Congzhengia minquanensis: one gene and its partner. The protein of the gene in region 2 binds, or shares a complex with, the protein of the main gene of each other region. Links are inferred from orthologs where the notes say so. Each region holds a gene or a part of one and is shown on either strand. Other genes may lie near its edges.

Region 1 (10,245 bases), on a different replicon or contig from region 2:
ATTTTAACGATATTTGTCAAACTCCGAGATTAGAACTGAAGCGCGGAAAAGAAGTGTTTAGAAACACCCTGGACACCACTGCAAATATTACAGCGTTAGAGGATAAAACTACCCTGGTTTACAACGCGCAAGGCGTTTTAAAAAATTTTCTTCTGCGCGGAACGGAACGGTTTCAGATTACATATAAGCTTGGCGACAGTATATTTGAAATTTGTGCGGCAACCACAGCAGAGGACGCGGTTTATATTCTTCCGCTGATTGCAAGAAATACCGAAGCTTTAACGGTATGCGGCCCTGCAGCACAGTTAAAACGCGAAAATGCCGTTATTACCATTACATGTTCTCAGCCTATCACACACGACACCTCCATTGGCAAGCGGATTTTCCACCCCTGCGGCGGCTTTTTGTCCGCACATTTACGTGTTCCTATTCCTAAAAATCAGCAGGTCACACTTAAAATTAAGGTGCAATAAAAAAAAGCGGCATAGAAAAATCTATGCCGCTTTTTTTTATGTTCAGCCCTTTTCTAAATATGCCACTGTTTTTTCATCCAGCTTTGCATTCATTGCCGTTAACGTGTCTTTCATTTGCTCCTGTGTTCTGCAGGAAAACACAGCCGATATGGGCAGGGGATTGCAGGTAAGAAAGCTCAGCGCCACCGCAGACGGCGACAGACCCGTTTGTGCTGCCACTTCTTTTACCCGCTCAAACCGCTTTAAGTTTTCCTCTGTTAAAAACCGTTCTATTGCTTTGCTTTTTAAATCCTCCCCAGCAGCAAGCTTTGCAAAAAAGCCCTTTGCCTGGGAAGAAAACGCCATAACCGGAAGCTTCATTTCCATATAGGCATTGAATTCTGCATCGGTCATGCACACTAAGGTATCGTCTCCCAATCGCTCCGGCGTGGTTTCTGCCAGGGAATAGTTTATCTGGCTCACACAGATGCGCGCCTTGCTGTGCTGCTTTGCATATTCATTTGCCTCTTTTATTCTGTCCGTTCTCCAGTTCGACACGCCGCACACCTTTGCCAACCCTGTTTTCACAAGTTCGTCTAAGGTGTCTACAATTTCGCCCACGGGCATTTCGCGGCAGTCCCGGTGAAGCAGATACACATCGGTGTAATCTGTGCCCAGCGCCGCCAGGCTGGCCTTTATGTCAGAAAAGATATTTTCCCTGTCCAGCCGGGGCTTATGCATATCCCCTGCCGGTGGATGCCCTCCCTTTGTTGTGAGAACAATTTTATCGCGGTTTTTCCGGGTTTTAAACCATCTGCCAATGGCCTCCTCGGTCTGACCGCCGCTGTAAACCCTTGCCGTGTCAACACTGCTTCCGCCGGCCTCGGTGTACATGTCGAGAAACATTAAATATTTATCCATATTCTCCTCGTCGCCATAAGTGTTCGGGCCGAACGTCAGCCTCTGCATGGCGACCTCATTGATTCCGTTAAAAAGCTTTATCATGTAACCCACTTCCTTTCCTGTTTATTATATCAAAGGGAGATTTTGGTGTCAATAAAATTGAAAAGCTTAGCCTCTTTTTTGCGAAAAACATTGATTTTTATAACAAAAAAATATATAATTGAAGAATGAATGAATTGATGGAGGAATGGAATTGAAAAAGCTCATTGCAATATTCCTGTTTGTTTTGATTATGCTGTCTTTTCCTGCAGGCGTATTTTCTGAAAACGAACAGCCGTGGGAAGCGGAATATACAAGAATTATCAGCCAAATTCCGACCAAAAGCCAAACAAAATATATTTTGGCCGACTTAGATTATGACGGCACGCCGGAGCTCATAGCCGGAGATAAAGCAATTGTTTCGGCCTATACGTTTCAAAACAATTCCGTGATAAAAATCACAGATAACAAAGATATTCCGATTCAATATTTTGAAAACCTGAAAACAGCACAGAACAGCCTGACAAACCTGACGGAGTTTATGGGCCAGATTGCAGACGGTTCGGACATTGTAACCTATAAAATGAGCTTTTCAGATGGGCTGCCCCACGTGGAGGTTGTGGCGATTGAGCACAGCGACCGCACCGGCACCTTTAAAGGCAGCGGTGAAACTCCCCAAAGCGTGCCGGACTGCACCAGCCTGGTGGCCGAATATCTGGCTGGATTTACATTAAAACCTTTTACGCTCTGTGTATTATCAGCCAAGGAAATTGACGCCGCCGGGTCTAAAATTGAAGCCATCGAAAGCTTTTTGAAGCGGTATCGTTTTTTAAGTGCCCTTTCCGACGACACGTCGGACTTTTCAAAACAGCAGCGGGAAGCAATAAAAAAAGCAGTTGGAGACGGCCTGTTTGCAAGCTTTGACAAAATTTCGCGGCTGAGCGGCACAGACGTGTTTGTTCAGTTTTATGTAAACGACGCCGCGCAGGCATCTTTTGTCTTTCCCTATGCAAAACAATATGCTGTGGTAACCAACGCTGACAGCACCTCCGGTGGACCGGGCGCCGCCGTGATTTACGGCCACGAGAGCGAGCTTGACATTTCGTATCTTTCTGGTCTGAAAACCCAGGAAAACGAGGCCTCAAACGTTTATATTGATTATACGAAAACCATGTCGTTCCGCGGAATTGACGATTATGTTAACTATTTATCTGCAGTTTTGTCCTCCTCCGGAAAAAACGCCAACGAAAACGGGAAAAAGGCCATTTCAGAATATATGGAGCATGCGGTAAACAGAAGCTCGCGGACGGAAATCAGAGCAAAAAACAACACGGTGACAGTAAATGACTATGGGGTATCGTTTATTGCGGAAAACGCGGCGGACTGTATGGAGCGGCTGTTAAAGCTGTGCGATTCCCAGGGGTTTTCCCAAATCAGGAAAGCACGCACCATTCCGGAGCTGGTTTGCGCTGATATTGACCTGTCACAGCCTGTCAGAATTGAATATGAAAAGGGCGTTGCCCAAAAGCTTGCCGGCGTATCTGGAATTCGGCTGATGCTCAGCGACAACCTGGGCATTTACATCACCGCGTCTGACCTGGCAAATTTAGAAGCCTCTTTTGATTTGTTCTGCATTGAATTTAAGAAAAACGGCGATGTTTTTTCTGTTGTGTTTACAGACAAAAACAACCAGACCATTGACTATATTAACGCGCCTGTGTGGTTTATCGTTCCTGCTCAAAGCGAATATTCCACCGTTATGGCCAGCTTTAAAGGCGGCACGGACAACTGGGGCGGGCAGTTCGACCCCAAGAACAAAACCATTGAATTTTCAACCAACTATTCCGGCGACTATGACATTGTGGAAAACGACATCACCATGAATGACATTGGCGGCGTGCCCTCCGGCACAAAGGAGGCCATTCGCTTTATGGTATCGAAAGGGATTTTTACTCTGGACAAGCACAACAATTTTAAACCGGAGGCTACCCTAAGCCGCTATGATTTTACGGCCGCTTTGGTAAAGATGTTTTATGCTACCAACGTGGATGCAAAGTCGGCGTTTTCCGATGTGCCGGAAAACAGCGAATTTTACCGCTATGTTGCCTCCGCTGAGGAACAAAACATTGCGGCGGGCTATGCGGACGGAACATTCCGCGGCAGCGAGCCGGTCTCTAAAGAACAGGTGGTTACCTTTTGCGGCAGAACGCTGACAGAAAAAAAAGGATATGCATATCCTGAAAACGACGATGCATATTTAAATTTTACCGACGCAGACCAAATTTCCCAGTGGGCGCGGCCGGACATTGCCGTTGCAGCCCAGTGCGGCCTGGTGAACAATGTGGGGGCCTTTTCTCCCTCCGGCGCGGTTACGCGGGCAGAGGGAGCGGAAATTCTTTATAAAACGTTTATGCTGCTTTACGATGTTTCACCTGTTACCACTGTGTCGTCCCTGCAATCCGGTGCGGACAGCGCTGTTTCGAACGCGCAGGAAACCTTTGACTTTGAATTTCGGGCGGCGCTTTGCATTTTAATTACCATTGTGCTGTTGTTCCTCTCTTATGTTCTTGTGAAAATCAGCAAGCGGAAAAAGGCGAAAAAGAAATAAAAAATGACAAAACGGCTGCTGTGCGAATGCACAGCAGCCGTTTTATATTCTACAGATTTTTATTTATCTTTTGGGTTTACAATGTCACGCCAGTCTAAATCGCCGCGCTCTAATCCCCGCACCAAAACCTCGGCCGTGGCAACATTGGTGGCTAACGGCACATTGTGCACGTCGCAAAGCCTTAATAGGGCCGAAACGTCTGGCTCGTGAGGCTGTGCCGTTAAAGGGTCGCGGAAAAACAGCACCAAATCGATTTCATTATAGGCAATTCTTGCTCCAATCTGCTGGTCGCCGCCCTGGGGGCCCGACAAAAATCTGTGAACGGAAAGGCCCGTTGCGTCTGACACCAACCCGCCGGTTGTTCCTGTGGCACACAGCATGTGCTTGGCAAGAATTCCTTTATATGCAATGCAGAACTGCACCATCAATTCCTTTTTCTTATCATGCGCGATCAACGCAATATTCATTCCATACCCTCCTGTCTGCAATTTTTAAATAAATGAATCATTTCGTGGTTATTTTACCATAAAGCAAAAATATTTGCTTGCAAGGACATTCTTGCAAAGCCGTCAATATGCACTTCTGCGCTTAGCGCAAATCGGCGGAGCCGAAGTCTTGCATAGCAAGGATTATCTGTGCATATTATACCATAGATAAGGTATGAAGTCCACAGCAAATTTCGTTTTTTTTGTATATTTCATATAAAGTTCACAATTATTTAACTTCTTTTTTATGTATATTGTTCAATTTTTATAGCATTTCCGGCAATATAGGCAATTTCCGGTACATTAGAAAACAACCGCTTAATTGCACTTTGCTTCACTTTAACCGACAAATCGCAGATTAAAAGCCGCTCGGGCATAAGCTTCATTGCAACCACAGCGGCGTCTTTTCTGCCGCCGGCACCGGCATGCACGCTGCCATATAAAGAGCCTAAAATAAACACATTTCCGCCGGCAATCACCTTCGCACCAGCCTCCACATCACCGATGACAACCAAGTTGTTGTCATATTCCACCGTTTCGCCGGCTTTCACCGTCTTTCTGCAAAACTTTGTAATGCCTTCATCCGTACCCAATTCGTCTAAGGGAGAATGCTTTTTGGGAATCATTTTCGGTTCTGTTTCAATGAACGTAACATCTGTTTCGCACAGGGCCTCGCGCACCGCGGGCTGAAGCAGATAAACCTCAGCTTCGGTAAGGGAGTTGCTGGTTAGAAAGACCTCCAGCGCAATGTCTTTAAAAAACTCTTTCGAGGCAGAAAGCTTTTCTATCAGCTCTGCGCGGCCTGTTTCAAAATCTGTATCGTCTACCGAAACGGAAATTCCTTTCGGGCTTCCTTTTAAAATAATCATTTGCAGCATGTCCTTTCTGTTTCACGTTAAAAATTTATGTTACGGAAGAAGCGTATATGGTTTTTCTTCTGTTGGTTTTTTATCGTCAGTTTTCGGTTTTTCAAAGTAGCTTTCCAATACTTCCCGGGCGACCCTTGCCGCCTTGGTTCCCGAATCGCCGTTTTCCAGCACCACACTGACGGCAATCTGGGGATTTTCCGCAGGGGCATAGCCGACAAACAGGCCGTTTGTGCCGCCGGGTACCTGGGCCGATCCTGTTTTGCCCGCAACAGACACGGGAAGGCCTGCAAACACGGAATAGGCCGTTCCCCCCGGTTCCGTTACCTTTAGCATTCCGTCCTTCACTGCGGTCAGCGCCTCTTTCGACGCACCTGCCATCTGGTTAATTTGGGGCTGCGCCGATTTTAAAATGGTTTCATCTGTTTCTGATTTCACAGCCTTTAAAAGCTTTGTTTTATAGTTTGTTCCCCCGTTGGCCAACGTGGCTGTGTAGTTTGCCAATGCTAAGGGAGAAAACAAGTTGTCCGACTGACCGATAGCGGCCTGAAGCACGTCCCCCGGATACCATTTCCCGCCGTTTTGCTCCCTGTTTTCCGGCGTTGCGATTTTTCCCTTTGCCTCTTCGCCGGAAAGCTCAACGCCGGTGAGACTGCCTAACCCAAACTTTTCAGCCGTTTCGGCAATTTTTTCAATTCCTGTGCGTCTTCCAACCTCATAGAAGAAATAGTTGCAGGACACGCCAATGGCCTCAGAAACGTTGATTGTGCCATGAGTTATGCCCTTTGTTCTGAAAATATTGCACTTAAATGTGCGGTCAAGATATTTATATTCGCCCTTGGTTTCCATTATTTCGTCCGGTTTCAGCACGCCGCTGTCGATTGCTGCAATGGTGGTGATGGGCTTAAACGTTGAGCCCGGCTCATAAAGCCCGGAGAGAGCGCGGTTAAACATAGGCTTTGATGGATCCTCCGCCATTTCATTATATTTTTCGCTGAATTCTGTAATATCATAGGTGGGATAAGACGCGGTGGCTAAAATTTCGCCGGAGTTTACGTCTACCGCCACCACCGACCCGCCGTTTTTTGAAGAAGCGGAGGATTTTGTCTCTTCCACCGTTTTCTTAAGTGTTTGTTCTGCGGCCAGCTGCAAATCCAAATCCAACGTTAAAATTACGGTATTTCCCGGTATGGGGTCTACCGATTCGATAAAGTTCGTCGACTCACCGTCAATTTTCCGCTCAATGCTGCTCACGCCGTCTGTGCCGCGCAGATATTGTTCAAAGGCCTTTTCAGCGCCCTGTTTTCCGATATAATCATTCCTGCCGTAGCCGCTGTTTTTCAGCTGGTCATACTCCGTACTGCTGATTTTGCCCACCCTGCCTAAAATGTGGGTGGCGGTTTGGGGGTAGAGATATTCCCGCACAGGCCGCTCATGCACGGCAACGCTGGGAAACAGGTCGGCGTGCTCTTTAATTTTTGTCACTGTTTCCATGTCGGCGTCTTCTAAAATGGTATAGGGCGCAGACACGGAAAACCCGTTTTTCTCCATTCCAAACCTTACGCCTGCAATTAGCCGTTTTTCTTTGTTTGAATAATTTTCGTCAATTTTATATTTTTCGCACAGCGCGTTCATTACGTCCGCTGCCGTGCTGTTTTCATCAAATCCATTTTCCGTTTTAAACTTTTTTTCCTGCTCGGCCTTATTTTTTTCTTCCTTGGGATATTGAAACCGGAAAGGAGAATCAAAAGAAATGGGCAGACTATCTTCATATTCCGCCGTGCTGCCCTTTTCTGTGAGAATTTTCAGCACATTTAAGATAGATGCATGTCGTTCCTGGGTTGTTTCGTTTACTTTTTCCAGCACAACAAAATATCCGGTGCGGTTGGTCACAAAGGGCCTGCCGTAACGGTCAGTAATCTCACCCCGCGGGGCAATTACCGGCACGGATAGAGACAGTCTTGCGTCCGACACGCTGCGATATTGCTTCCCACTTTTTAATTGCAGGGAAAACAATCTTGTAAAAATCATCACAAAAAACACCGCGGCAAAGACATACAGCACAAAATAGCGCCTGCGCGTGCTTTTTTTTAAGTTTCTATTCACGGCAAACACTCCTCCTCGAATCTTTGCTTACCGAGCATTTACACACAAACGGATATAGAATCGGTGTAACAATGCAATTATACAGCGCCTCGGGAATGATTTTATGGGTAAATGCAAAGCCAATCCGCGTTTCCCCCCACAAAAGAAAGTTCAGCCCAAATGTCGCCGCGCCATAGACAACAGACGCTGCAAGAACCCCCGCCGTTAACACCTTTAAGGACTTGTTGTAAAGACAGTCATGCAATGTAACGCACCCCAGCGATATGTATAGGTACAAAAGTGCGTCAAGCCCCTGAGGCCTTCCATTCAGCATATCCAGCAAAAATCCGCAGGCCGCGCTGAGCACAACGGCTGGCAGACCTCCTTTTTTTATACTGTAACACATGCAAAACACAAAAACAAGTCCCGGAACTACATGAAACACCGCGGCGGCATGGACAATGGTGGTTTGAACGACGATTAAAAACAAAACGAAAACGACGGCGAGCAGATATTGCACCGCGCTGCCCATAAAATCTGTTTTCGGTTGAAACCTGTTTAAAACCCTCATTTTTTGTGCCTCTCCCTGCTTTACTGTTTCGATTTAATTACCATTACCTCACGGATCCGCTCAAAATCCACTTCTGTATCTACAACCGCATAGTTGGTGTTTTTGGCGCTGTCCGTTAAAATTTCGCTGACGGTTCCAATTAATAACCCTTTCGGATAAACGCCCCCAATGCCTGAGGTTTCTATGGAGTCGCCGGCAACCAGCCCGGCGCTGTCGGCAATGAACGAAAGCTTTAGCTTGCCTTTGTCCTTTAGGCCCAAATCCCCTTCTGCAATGGCAATGTCCTGCGTTCTTGTCACTAAGGCGCCCACAGAGCTTTCCGGCTCGATAATGGAAGTAATTTCCGCCCAGTTGTCGCCCACCTCTGTCACCTTGCCCACCAGCGCCCGGCGCAGCACCGCCACGTCGTCTTTTTGAATGCCGCTGCTTGTGCCCTTATCCACCTTAAAGGTACCAAACCAGTTTCCTGCGTCTTTGGCAATGACCTCACAGCCCACCATATCATATTCCGTGCTGGTTTCCTTAAAATTCAAAAGTTCCCGCAGCCGCTCGTTTTCCTGTTTTAACGACTCAATCGACCGGGTTTCCTGTTTTAACACATCTATTTCTGTTTTTAACCGTTCGTTTTCTTCCCTGTAGGTATAAACATTTGAAAGCGCTTCAAAAAAACCGCCGACGCTTCTGCCCGCTTTGGAGAACACGCTTTGCACCGGGCTGAAAATAAACTGCGCGGCGCTGCTTAGCGGATTGGCCCTCCCCGCGCTGGTCAGCGAATAGGACACGCCCATAAATACGAATATCAGCGCCGTCAGAACCAAAACAACAATCAACCGTTTTTTTTCACGCTTTTTCATTCCTTCTGTCATCCCCTTTATTTGCGGCCGAACAGCCCCCTTTTTTGTTTGCGGGCGCCGTTTTGACTTCTGTCAGCAAGAACAGATAAGGCCATTCCCGCCCCAACGGCCACACAGTCTTCTGCATTTTCTGACACGGTAACATCAATGCCCGTCTTTTCCTGAATCAGCAAATCCAGGCCGGGCAGCTTTGCGCCGCCGCCCGTCAGCACAATGCCGCGGCTGACAATGTCTGCGGCAAGCTCCGGCGGCGTATTTTCCAGCGTGTCCCGCACCGCGCCGATCACCTTGCTGATGGTCCCCGCAATGGCACCCCGCACCTCGGACGAGGTAATGGTGAGGAGCCTCGGCAGGCCGGAAGCCAAATCGCGCCCCATTACGGATATGCTCTTTTCCTCACAGGAGGGATGGGCAGTTCCGATGCTGATTTTAATATCTTCCGCCGTCCGCTCCCCAATCATAAGATTATATATATTTTTTACATACTCTGCAATATCTGCATCCATTTTGTCGCCTGCATAGCGGATGGAGGTGCTGGCCACAATTCCTCCGAACGACACCACCGCCACCTCGCAGGTGCCGCCGCCAATGTCCACCACCATGCTGCCGGTGGCCTCGCTCACGGGAAGCTCCGCCCCCAGTGCCGCCGCCATTGGTTCTTCAATCACATAGGCGTTTTTGCCGCCGGAGCGCATTACCGCCTCTAACACCGCCCGGCGCTCAACCTCCGTCACGCCAAAAGGCACGCAGATGGTGACATGGGGGCGCATTACGCCGCCGGGGCAGGAGCGTTCGATAAATGCTTTTAACATGGCCTGCGTCACATCAAAATCTGCAATTACGCCGCCTTTCATGGGACGGATAACCATCACCTCATCCGGCGTTCTGCCAATCATGTTTTTGGCTTCCCTGCCAACGGCCAAAACCCTGCCGCTTTCGCTTTCTACCGCCACAACCGACGGCTCTTTCAGCACAATTCCCTTCCCCTTGCAGTAAACCAGCGTATTTGCTGTTCCCAGATCCACACCAATATATTTTGTCAACGAAAATTCCTCCCTCATAATTTATGTAAGGTTTTGCTGCTGAGGGATTTCAATTTGTATTAAGCCATACAGTCTATGTCAAACTCCGCTTTTAAAACCTGGGCCAGTTTGCAAACAGGCAGCCCCACTACGTTAAAATAGTCGCCGTCTAATTTGTCCACAAACAGAGCGCCCCTGCCCTGAATGCCATAGGCGCCGGCCTTGTCCATTGGTTCGCCTGTTTTCACATAGGCGTCGATTTGTTCTTTTGTTAACGCAATAAAATGCACCTTTGTCTCCACATAAAAGGACTCGCTTTTGGCGTTTTTTGTGTTCATAACCGTAACGCCGGTTAAAACG
Region 2 (10,228 bases):
CCGCACAAACAAAATGCTGTCCTGCGGCACAGACTTCGTTTCTTCGGCCCTTTTTTTCACTTCGTTCACCTTTTCCTCCACATCTGTTCCATAGGTTTTATAGTTTTCAAAATTGCCTGTGATGTCGGTGCAGATTTTCAGCATGTTCAGATAGTCGGAAAACGTTTCTACATGGAACACCGCCGCCGGAATGCCGGATTGGTTTAACAGCTTTGCCGCTTCTGCCTGGGCCGCTATGTCCGACGAGCAGATAACAAAATCCGGCTTATAGGAAAGTAGCCGCTCGGTATCAATGGTTTTGCCTGCGCCGCCGTCAACCAACAGGGCAGTTTCGTCTGCAAATCCGCGTTCTACGCTTTCACCAACGGTGACGGCTGTTTCGCCCCCAGCCAGCTTCCACACCTCCGCGAAAGAGGAAAACAGCACCGCCGTCCGCTTCGGCGCTTCGTTTAACACAATTTTTGTGCCCGCATGGTCCACAAAGGTGTAATAGGCGCCACCGCCGGAAAGCTCGGTTGTGGTTTTGCCTTTCCCACAGGCGGCAAGAGGCAAAGCCGCCACTGCCGCCATGAGCAGAATGAAACAGTTTTTTATAAATTTCATCAGCAAGTCGCCCCGCCTTTTAAGTGTTTTTGCGCCGAAATGTTTTCGGCCTTGCGCTGTAACAATTCATCAGACAACAACTGCTCCTCCACAGTTTCAAACCCTAAGCGAGCCACCGTGTCGGAAAACCGCTCGCCGGTAATTCCCTGCTCGCGGAACAAAAGAATGGCCTTTTCCACAACGGAAAGCAATTCTTCTTCGTTTGTGAACACCTTGCCCAGCATCTGACCCCGGGCAATTTTTTTGCCCCACCGTCCGCCGATGTAAACCCGGTAGCCGGTTTTCGCACTGTCAAACGCGCCGAAAGGACATCTTTTCACGCATCTGCCGCAATTGTTGCAGCTTTCAGAAAGGACAATTTTGCCGTCTGTAACTGCCGCCGCTTTCATAGGACAGACATTTTCAACGCGGCAAACCTTACAACCCCGGCATTTTTCCAGGTCGATTTGCGGCACGTTTGCACCCACAATGCCCAAATCGTTTAAATCGGGCTTTACGCAGTTGTTGGGACACCCGCCCACAGCGATTTTAAATTTGTGGGGGAGCTTTACCTCCCGGTAGCCCTGGTAAAACCGGCGGTGAATTTCGTCCGACAGGGCAAATGTGTCGATGTTGCCATACTGGCACGTTGTCCCCTTACAGGACACCACAGGCCGCACCTTAGAGCCTGTTCCGCCGGTTTCTAAGCCTGCCCGGCTCAAAAATTCCCGCAGCGGTTCAATGTTTTCATAAGGCACGCCCTGAATTTCCATTGTCAGGCGGGTGGTCATGGTAATTTCGCCGCTGCCGTAAATTTTGGCCGCTTCTGCAATTGCCTGGCTCTCCTCCGCTGATATTTTTCCGTTCCGGGTGATAACCCGGCAGTTAAACTTGTTTTTTGTGGTTTTGTCCCGCAAGAAACCCAACCCTTTCACCCGGGTTACGTCTTCGGGGGAAACTTCCGCCTCGCCGTCTGTTTTTAGCACGTTAAAGCTAGTAGAGCCCTCTAACACCTTTGTGTTGGTGTAGCCAAAATGGCGCAGCCTGTTTTGAAGGAAATAGGCCCGTTTGCCTCTGGCACAAACCAGCAGCAGCTTGTCGTCTTTATTTAAGCCCTCCACCTCGCCGTTTACTTTTGTCAGGTCTACAAACTTTACGCCGGGAATGGCCGGCACGCCGGAGGCGTCAATCACGCGGTAACCCTCTGCCGCGCCCCGCATATATTCCGCCGGGGTAAAGCTCTTAAGCGCGCCGTTTAGCTTGTTTTGCAAAACATACACCGCCTGCACAAAGGGGTGAATGGCAGTGGAAAACGGCGGTGCATAGGCGTAGTCTGCGTTTTCAAAGTCCTCAAGCCTTGCGTCCATATTCAGGCCTGTTACCGCAATGTCTATCATTTTGTCCACAGCGCCGGGGCCCAACACCTGCACGCCCAACAGCTTGTGGGTTTCCTGTTCCGCAATGAGTTTGGTGGCAAAAAACGCCGCATCGGGATAGTAGTGCGCCTTGTCATCGGTTACGGCAACGGCGCAGACAGCGTTATACCCCAGCTCGCGTGCCTGGGCCTCCGTGAGCCCCGTTCTGCCGCAGTTTAAGTCCGGCAGTTTCACCACCGAGGTTCCTAAAACGCCGGGATAGGCTTTTGGCTCTCCATGGTCTTTTCCGCTTAAAATCTGGGCCAGGGTGCGGCCCTCCAGGTTTGCCGAAGAACCCATAGGCGACCACTGAGGCGCGCCGGTCAGCCTGTTTTTCACCATTGCGCAGTCGCCGGCGGCATAAACGTCCGGCAAATTCGTTTCCATTTGCCCGTTCACCACAATGGTTCCTTTCACCATTTCCATTCCCGTGCCGTTTAAAAACGCGGTGTTGGGACGCACGCCGGCAGCGGCAATCACAATTCCGCAGGAAAATTCTCCGGCTGAGGATTTCACGCCGGTAACGGAACCGCCGCCCAAAATCTCCTCCGCTTTGGTGCTCAAATATACGCGAATTCCCTTTTTCTCCAAATGACGATAGATAAAGTCTGCCATTTCAAAGTCGAACACGCCGGGCATCACCTGGTCTGCAAACTCCAGCACCGTGACGGAAAGGCCCTGCTTCTGCAAATTTTCTGCAACTTCAAGGCCAATGAACCCCGCGCCAATTACCACCGCTTGCTTCACATTGTGTTTTTGAGCATAGTCACGGGCAGTTACAGCGTCTTCCGGGGTGCGCATTTTAAACACGCCGGGAATGTGAATGCCGGGGATTGGCGGAACAGCCGCCGACGCTCCTGTGGCAATGACCAGCTTGTCGTAGGAAAATTCCTCTTCGGCCCCTGTGTCTAAATTTTTTGCGGTAAGCACTTTTGCTTGTGCGTCGAGGCCGGTGGCCTCCATGCCCGTGATAACATCCGCTCCGGTAAGGGCGGCAAATTTTTGCGGAGTGTTTACCACCAGCTCTTCCTCGGTTTCAATCAGACCGCCCACATAATAGGGCAGGCCGCAGCCGGCATAGGAAATATCACGGTCTTTTGTTATGAGGGTAACATTAATGCTTCTGTCTTCCCGTTTCAGCTTAGCCGCTGTTTTGGTTCCTGCGGCAACGCCGCCAACAATTACTACATTCATTTTGGTTTCTCCTTATTTTTGGTATCGGCGGCAGCAGGGCGCGGCGCCTGCACATTCAGGTTTTAATGCTGTGCAGACCGCTGCGTTGCCGCCCTTCACTTCGATTTGTTTTCCATTCATATTCTAATTTACAATTCGATATCTACACAATAACTTTCATCAATCAAAATGTAATCACAGTTGTGCTGTTTGCACATATCGCGATAATAAGCGTTTTCTTCAAGTATAGAATTCGTTGTACACCACGAATCATCAACGCGCTGCTCAACTGCATTGGCGTAATATTTAATATCCGAAAAGTGATTTTTTATATATTTTTCGCTCATCACGAGGCAGTAATATTGAATTTCTTTCACATATTCGCCAGTAAAATCATTTTTCCAGTCAAAGGGAATATAACCACCCTCTACCACAAGATTCTGTTTGTTTTCAATAGCAGTTTTCATCATTTCTCGAATAATCGGCCACATATAGGCTTCTAATTCTCTGTCATCTTCGGGAGTTAAATCTGTGTTGCCGCTTCGTATTAAGCCCATTTTCAAATGGTCGATAGAAAAATAAGGATATTTATATTTTTCAAGAATTTTCTGTGCCAGCAAAGTTTTCCCTGTATGAGAGGCACCTGTAATTAAAAGAATCATTTTGTCATCTCCAACAAACAAGGTTTTATATTATTTATTTGTGATTGTAATACAGATATGGGCATATGTCAATAACTCCAGCAAAAAAACCGCTTGTTTTTTTCCGTTTCATTTGATACAATGGCAGCGAGGTGAACAACTTATGCTAATTTGGATTAACGGCGCATGGGGCTGCGGAAAAACTCAGACAGCAGCGGAACTTTGCAGGCGGACGGAGCACTCATTCTTTTACGACCCGGAGGAGGTTGGATATTGCCTGCGCAAAACAACGCCGAAAGCACTGTGGCACGACGATTTTCAGGACAATCCCCTGTGGCGCGCCATGAATATTACCATGTTAAAAAAGCTGTGCCGCGACTATGACGGCGTGATTGTCGTTCCCATGACGGTGATGAACAAAGCTTATTTAAACGAAATTCTCGGCGCGCTCAGGGCGGACGGCGCACCGGTGCAGCACTTTACGCTCATCGCAAGTGAGCAAACCATTTATAAGCGGCTGAGAAAGCGGTTTGAGGGAAAAAACTCCTGGGCGGGGCGCAGGGCAAAGGACTGTGTTACCGCGTTTTTAAGCCCTGTGTTTGAAACGAAAATTGAAACGGACGAAATAACGATTTCTCAGGCTGCGGAAGAAATTGCAAAAAAAGCGGGACTTGCGCTTTTGCCCAGGGGCAGAGCGTTGAAACGTCAAATCAGGCGGCTGAAAACCCAGCTGAATGCCATAAACAAATAACCCGCCCGGATTAATACCCCGCAAAAGGCGCAGCGGTGCAGGCAAACGCTTTCATAAATTCGAAAAAATTTGGGAAAATAAGAAAAATGACTTTACCAAAGATGAAAAATCTGATATAATAAATAGGAAGAAATTGCTAATTGGGAGGCCGCGTTTTGAGAAAGGATTTGCTAAAGAAACATTTTTCCCATTTGGATTATGGGGTAATTGCACTTGCGCTTCTTCTCACAGGTGCTGGGCTTATTTTTATCTACAGTGCCACCCAAAGTGCAGAAAGTGTGCGCAAAATTGCTGTGCAGGCCCTTGCAGCGGTTTTGGGCGTCGGGCTGATGCTGGCCCTTTCATTTGTGGACTACCGCGTTTATAAAAGCTATGCAACCCACATTTACATTGCAAGCCTGGCTGTTTTAATTTTTGTTTTAATCTTTGGCAGCGGACGGGAGGAAACCGGCGCAAACAGCTGGATTCGGTTCGGCGGCATTGGAATTCAGCCTTCTGAACTTATTAAAATTGCGTTTGCCGTGGTGTTTGCCTACAAGCTGTCTGCGGCAAAAGAAGCGGGAAAGCTCAACGACATAAAAGAAGTGTTAAAGCTCACCGCATTCTACGCCGGTATCACGGGCCTTGTAATTTTGCAGAATGACACGGGCACGGCCTTAGTGTTTACGTTCATGTTTGCGGCCATGTTTTTTGTAGCGGGAATCTCCATGAAATATGTCCTGTCGGCCTTAGGCGCCGCTTGCCTGCTGCTGCCCCTTTCATGGCTGGTAATGGCGCCCTATCAGAGAAACCGGATTATGGTGTTTTTTAACCCCGAATTAGATCCCACCGGGGCGGGTTATCAGGTTTTGCAATCGAAAATTGCCATTGGCTCCGGCGAGCTTTTGGGACGGGGCTATTTAAACGGCCCTCAGAATCAGCTTTCCCTGCTGCCCGAGAAAGAAACAGACTTTATTTTCGGCGTTATCGGCGAAGAATTTGGCTTTTTGGGCTGCGCCATTGTGGTAATTTTGCTGTTTTTGCTGGTGCTTCGGGTGTTTGGCATTTCCAAAACCGCAAAGGACGACGCAGGCAGCCTCATCTGCGTGGGTCTGGGGGCTATGCTGCTGTTTCATGTGGTGGAAAATGTGTGCATGTGTTTAGGGCTTTTGCCCGTGACCGGCATACCGCTGCCCTTTTTAAGCTACGGCGGCTCGTCTTTGGTGACAAACTTTTTGGCCATTGGCCTTGTTTTAAACGTTCATAACGTTTCAAAAGAACTTAGTTTTAATAAATATGATTGAAAGGAAACATAAAAATATGGCAGACATTCAAATTATTACGGACGCCGGGTCGGATCTTTTAAAAGAGGAACAGGAGCGGTTCGGCATTGAGGTTATTCCCATTAAAATTACAGCAGACGGCAAGGACTATCTCTCCGGAGTAGACGTGTTCTCTGACGAGTTTTACGAACTGCTGGAAACCTGCAAGGAAATTCCCCACACGTCCCAGCCCTCCACAGGGGACATTTACGACGTGTTTCAAAAACACATTGAAGCGGGGAAACAGATTTTGGTTATTTCCCTTTCGTCCAACGCCAGTGGGTTTTATAACAACATGCATCTGGCAAAAAATATGATTTTAGAGGAAAACCCCAACGCGGTTATCGAAATTTTAGACAGCAGGTCCTTTGCCTATATCTACGGCCAGGCGGCAATAAACGCCAGCCAGATGGCGAAAGATGACATGGATATTTTAGAAATTAAAGAAAAAACAAAAGAATTCATTGAAAGCTATGGCGTGTTTGTCATTCCGAAAAGCCTGACCTATCTGGAAAAAGGCGGCAGAATTAACAAGGCCTCGCTGATTTTCGGCAACATGCTGGACCTGGCTCCTGTGCTCACCATAAAAGACGGGCTGATGGAGGCTGTGGGAAAGGTGCGCGGCAGAAAGAAGCTGGCTAAAAAGCTGTTTCAATATTTAGTTAGCCACGCCCCGGATCAAACCGGAAAAGACCTGATTGTGGTAAACGGTAAAATGGACGAGGAAACAGAAGAACTGTTGGGCTATTTAACGGAGCAGTTCCCCGGCGTAAACATTACCAGGGCTAAGGTTGGCCCCACCATTGCCACTCACATTGGGCCAGTGTTCGGGGTGTTTTTTAAAAAATAATATCGGCCTTATTTAGCCTTAAGGAAAAGGGTATGAAAAAGATGTCAAATTTGAAAATTGCCGTCCTACAAAAACGTGCAGGACAAAATTGTGAGCAAAACACAAAAGATGGGCTGGCGTATTTAAAACAGGCAAAGCAAATGGGAGCAGACCTTTTGTTGTTCCCCGAGTGTTTCATCACCGGCTATGCACTACCTATTACAAACGACGAGGCGCTGGGCGGTGACAGCCCATACATAAAACAGTTCTGCCATGCGTGTTCCGAGCTTTCCATAGGCGCGGTGGTCACTGCGTTTACCAAAGGGAACGCAAAGCCGCAAAACAGTGCTTTTGTCATTGGCCGCGACGGTCAGATTTTAATGAAATACAGCAAGGTGCACACCTGTGCCTTTTCCGATGAGGCCTGCCTAGAGCGCGGAACCGCTTTTTCCGTATGCGAATTTGACGGCGTAACCCTGGGCGTGATGATTTGCTACGACCGGGAATATCCCGAAAGCGCACGGGAGCTGATGCTTATGGGCGCAGAGCTTATTTTGGTCCCCAACGACTGCGGCAGTATGGAGCCGCGGCTGTGTGCGTTGAAAACCAGGGCCTATGAAAACATGTGCGGAGTTGTTATGGCGAACCCGCCGGGTAAAGGAGCCGGCAGGTCCTGTGCGTTCTCTCCTATTGCGTGGAATGAAGATGGAGAATGTCTAAATATGGAGATTTTTGTCGCAGGAGAACAGGAGGAAGGGTTATTTCTGGCGGACTATGATTTAAATAAACTTCGAGATTATAGAAGCAGCGAAATGATGGGTAATACATTTCGGAATGTGCCCGCTTACAGACATTTGATGAATGGAACTGTCACAGAACCCTTTATTAGGTGACGAATTGTGACATAAAAAGAACAAGGGCGGTGCTGTTTGGATTTAATTGCTAATTATAAATTTGCAAATCACTTGCCGTCTTATGTGTCTTTATTCAAATTCTTCATCAACCTCTTTAAACGAATCTGCAGAGAAAAACTCTCCAAGGCCAATTCCTAAACCGTCACAGATTTTCTTAATGGTGTCAACCTGAGGCCGCTTACTGCCTGTGTTTATGATGTTGTTTAAAGTAGACTGCGTCATTCCGCACATCATGGAAAGCTTGTTTACGGTAATTTGTTTCTGCTCGCAAAGCTCCAAAATGCGTTTGGCTATGGCTTCTTTCAGTGTCATTCAAACTCAACTCCTAAATATAGAGATAGTATCACAAAAATGCGGTACTATATTCATTTTAATTGTTTCATTTGAAAAAGTTTAACTATACACAGTTTACTTTATGAACTTTATGTGATATAATAGATTACGTGATAGCGACATCTGCCGTTTTTTTAGGCGCGTTACGTCTGAAAATAGTTAAGGATATGCTCTTTTCGTGTATCTTGTGTGTGTGATTATATATTAAATATTTTTCGTCCTTTTATTTTCAGGTGTAAGTTAATAATAGGACAAAATTTTGTTCCGCGCCTAAAAAAGCGACAGATAGAAAAATAAGCGGGCGAACCTTTTCGGTTCGCCCGCTGTTTTCATTTGGCAAGCAGTTCGCCCAGCTCAAAATCCACACATCTGTTTATTCTGCCGTGGGGCGTGCCCGCGGTTAATGCCTGTTTGTCATCGCTGGTGAAGGTTGCGGAAAAGCCCGCAGCCCGCAGGGCCTTGTCGGCCTCTTTCGTCCAAATCCCGTTGGGATAGGACATGGTTTTCACTTTTTTCCCCGTAATTGCTTCAAGCCGGATTGCATTTTCCTGAAAATCTCCGGCAATTTGTTTTACATCTCCGCTGTCAAAAACGCTCCGAATTTCCTTTGCAGTTTTGTCGTGCAGGTGATGGGAGTGGCTCCCAATTTCCACCACACCGGAAGCAGAAAGCGCCACAAGGTGCTCCTGTTTTATATGGTCCTCTGTGCCAATTTTCGCAGTAACAATAAAAAATGTTGCCTTTGCACCATATTTTTCTAGCACGGGCAGGGCGCAAAAATAATCGCTTTCATATCCGTCGTCAAATGTCACAGCCACATAGTGGGCTTTGGGTAACTCCCCATTTAAAACCGCGTCTACTTCCGACGCAAAACAGAACGAATATCCGTTTTCCTTTAAAAACCTAATGTCTGCTTCAAACACGGCGGGCGGCACACAAAATGCGTTTTTGGCCTCCGCCGGGTCGTCTGAAAGTTTGTGGTACATCAACACCGTCAGGCTGGATTTTCCATAAGACTCCGCCGCAACGCCTGCGGCGGGCAGTGCAAACAGCGTCAGCACCAGTGTCAGCAAAAAAATTGCTTGTTTTTTCAAAGCATGTCCTCCCTAAACATAGCAAACTGCCGCCACGTTTAGTTTTGGGTTATTTGCGTATTTTATGCAAAACAAAAAAACGCAAAAGCGGCAGGTAATTCCTGCCGCCTTTTCTAAAATTTTATAATTTTATGTCTGGAATCGTTGCAAAGCCTTGTGCCAAATCGTCGTCTGAGGGAATATAGTCGGACATTTCACCGTTGTGATATTTTTCATAGGCCACCATATCGAAATAGCCTGTTCCGGTAAGACCAAACACAATGGTTTTCTCCTCGCCGGTTTCCTTGCACTTCATCGCCTCGTCCACCGCTGCACAAATGGCGTGGGCGCTCTCTGGCGCAGGTAGAATTCCCTCTGTGCGCGCAAACTGCTCTGCCGCAGCAAACACCTGTGTTTGCTCTACCGAACGTGCCTCCATCATCCCGTCGTCAAACAGCTGGGAGAGCACCGAGCTCATGCCGTGATAGCGCAGGCCGCCTGCGTGGTTGGGCGCAGGAATAAACCCGTTGCCCAAAGTATACATTTTTGCCAAGGGGCAAACCATGCCCGTGTCGCAAAAGTCGTAAACATATTTTCCCCGTGTAAGGCTGGGGCACGATGCAGGCTCCACCGCAATGATACGGTAGTCCGCCTCGCCTCTGAGTTTTTCCCCCATAAATGGCGCGATAAGGCCGCCTAAATTCGAGCCGCCGCCGGCACAGCCAATAATGATGTCGGGCTTTATGCCAAATTTATCCAGAGCGGTTTTCGTTTCCACACCGATAACTGATTGATGCAAAAGTACCTGATTTAACACGCTGCCTAAAACGTAGCGGTAACCCTCTGTGCCAACCGCAACTTCCACAGCCTCGGAAATGGCACAGCCTAAGCTGCCCGTGGTGCCAGGGAACTCCTCAAGCATCTTCCTGCCAACATTGGTAGTATCAGAAGGCGACGGCGTAACCGAAGCGCCGTAGGTGCGCATTACCTCCCGGCGGAAGGGCTTCTGCTCATAAGACACCTTTACCATGAACACCTTGCAATCCAGCCCAAAATAGGAGCAGGCCATGGAAAGAGCCGTGCCCCACTGCCCTGCACCCGTTTCTGTTGTAACGCCTTTTAAGCCCTGTTTTTTCGCGTAATAGGCCTGGGCAATAGCGGAGTTTAACTTGTGGCTGCCGCTGGTGTTGTTGCCCTCAAACTTATAATAAATTTT

Evidence for each region.
Region 1: the proteins of rodA (region 2) and H8698_RS10465 are in contact, whole or in part, in a crystal structure (PDB 6PL5), measured with the Thermus thermophilus proteins. The link is inferred for Congzhengia minquanensis from one-to-one orthologs. Residues at the interface, in WP_223903423.1 of Thermus thermophilus: Phe161, Val165, Phe168, Val169, Leu172, Pro198, Tyr199, Glu202, Tyr211, Arg212, Asp213, Gln220, Val221, Gln223, Ser224, Ile226, Ala227, Ile228, Gly229, Ser230, Gly266, Phe267, Val270, Leu274, Tyr277, Gly278, Leu281, Phe285, Leu289, Arg297; in WP_223903432.1 of Thermus thermophilus: Arg4, Ile5, His6, Leu8, Ala9, Phe12, Ala15, Leu16, Leu19, Gly20, Arg22, Ala23, Trp24, Leu26, Gln27, Val28, Tyr31, Tyr34, Leu36, Leu43, Thr45, Asp47, Lys156, Gln157, Gly158, Ser160, Val184, Leu201, Glu202.

What each region holds. Positions count from the first base shown.
Region 1 is NZ_JACRSU010000004.1:48,348-58,592, reverse strand. The notes cover bases 4,928-7,927. They hold H8698_RS10465 (penicillin-binding transpeptidase domain-containing protein), read right to left. Parts: upstream 7,460-7,927; coding sequence 5,396-7,459; downstream 4,928-5,395. Other genes in these bases: mreD (rod shape-determining protein MreD), read right to left, coding at 7,452-7,927; H8698_RS10470 (septum site-determining protein MinC), read right to left, coding at 4,928-5,356. Also shown: H8698_RS10490 (glycoside hydrolase family 88 protein), read left to right, coding at 1-473; H8698_RS10485 (aldo/keto reductase), read right to left, coding at 516-1,457; H8698_RS10480 (S-layer homology domain-containing protein), read left to right, coding at 1,609-4,002; mgsA (methylglyoxal synthase), read right to left, coding at 4,062-4,469; more of H8698_RS10470, read right to left, coding at 4,733-4,927; more of mreD, read right to left, coding at 7,928-8,009; rod shape-determining protein MreC, read right to left, coding at 8,030-8,863; mreB (rod shape-determining protein), read right to left, coding at 8,881-9,924; H8698_RS10445 (Maf family protein), read right to left, coding at 9,966-10,245. UniProt on the Escherichia coli protein: Catalyzes cross-linking of the peptidoglycan cell wall. Responsible for the determination of the rod shape of the cell. Is probably required for lateral peptidoglycan synthesis and maintenance of the correct diameter during lateral and centripetal growth.
Region 2 is NZ_JACRSU010000001.1:634,096-644,323, forward strand. What follows is about bases 3,799-6,781. They hold rodA (rod shape-determining protein RodA), read left to right. Parts: upstream 3,799-4,717; coding sequence 4,718-5,845; downstream 5,846-6,781. Other genes in these bases: H8698_RS02970 (P-loop NTPase family protein), read right to left, coding at 3,799-3,832; H8698_RS02975 (AAA family ATPase), read left to right, coding at 3,975-4,562; H8698_RS02985 (DegV family protein), read left to right, coding at 5,862-6,713; H8698_RS02990 (carbon-nitrogen hydrolase family protein), read left to right, coding at 6,746-6,781. Also shown: H8698_RS02960 (ABC transporter substrate-binding protein), read right to left, coding at 1-603; H8698_RS02965 (FAD-dependent oxidoreductase), read right to left, coding at 603-3,191; more of H8698_RS02970, read right to left, coding at 3,320-3,798; more of H8698_RS02990, read left to right, coding at 6,782-7,585; H8698_RS02995 (helix-turn-helix domain-containing protein), read right to left, coding at 7,676-7,918; H8698_RS03000 (polysaccharide deacetylase family protein), read right to left, coding at 8,269-9,033; H8698_RS03005 (TrpB-like pyridoxal phosphate-dependent enzyme), read right to left, coding at 9,155-10,228. UniProt on the Escherichia coli protein: Peptidoglycan polymerase that is essential for cell wall elongation. Also required for the maintenance of the rod cell shape. Functions probably in conjunction with the penicillin-binding protein 2 (mrdA).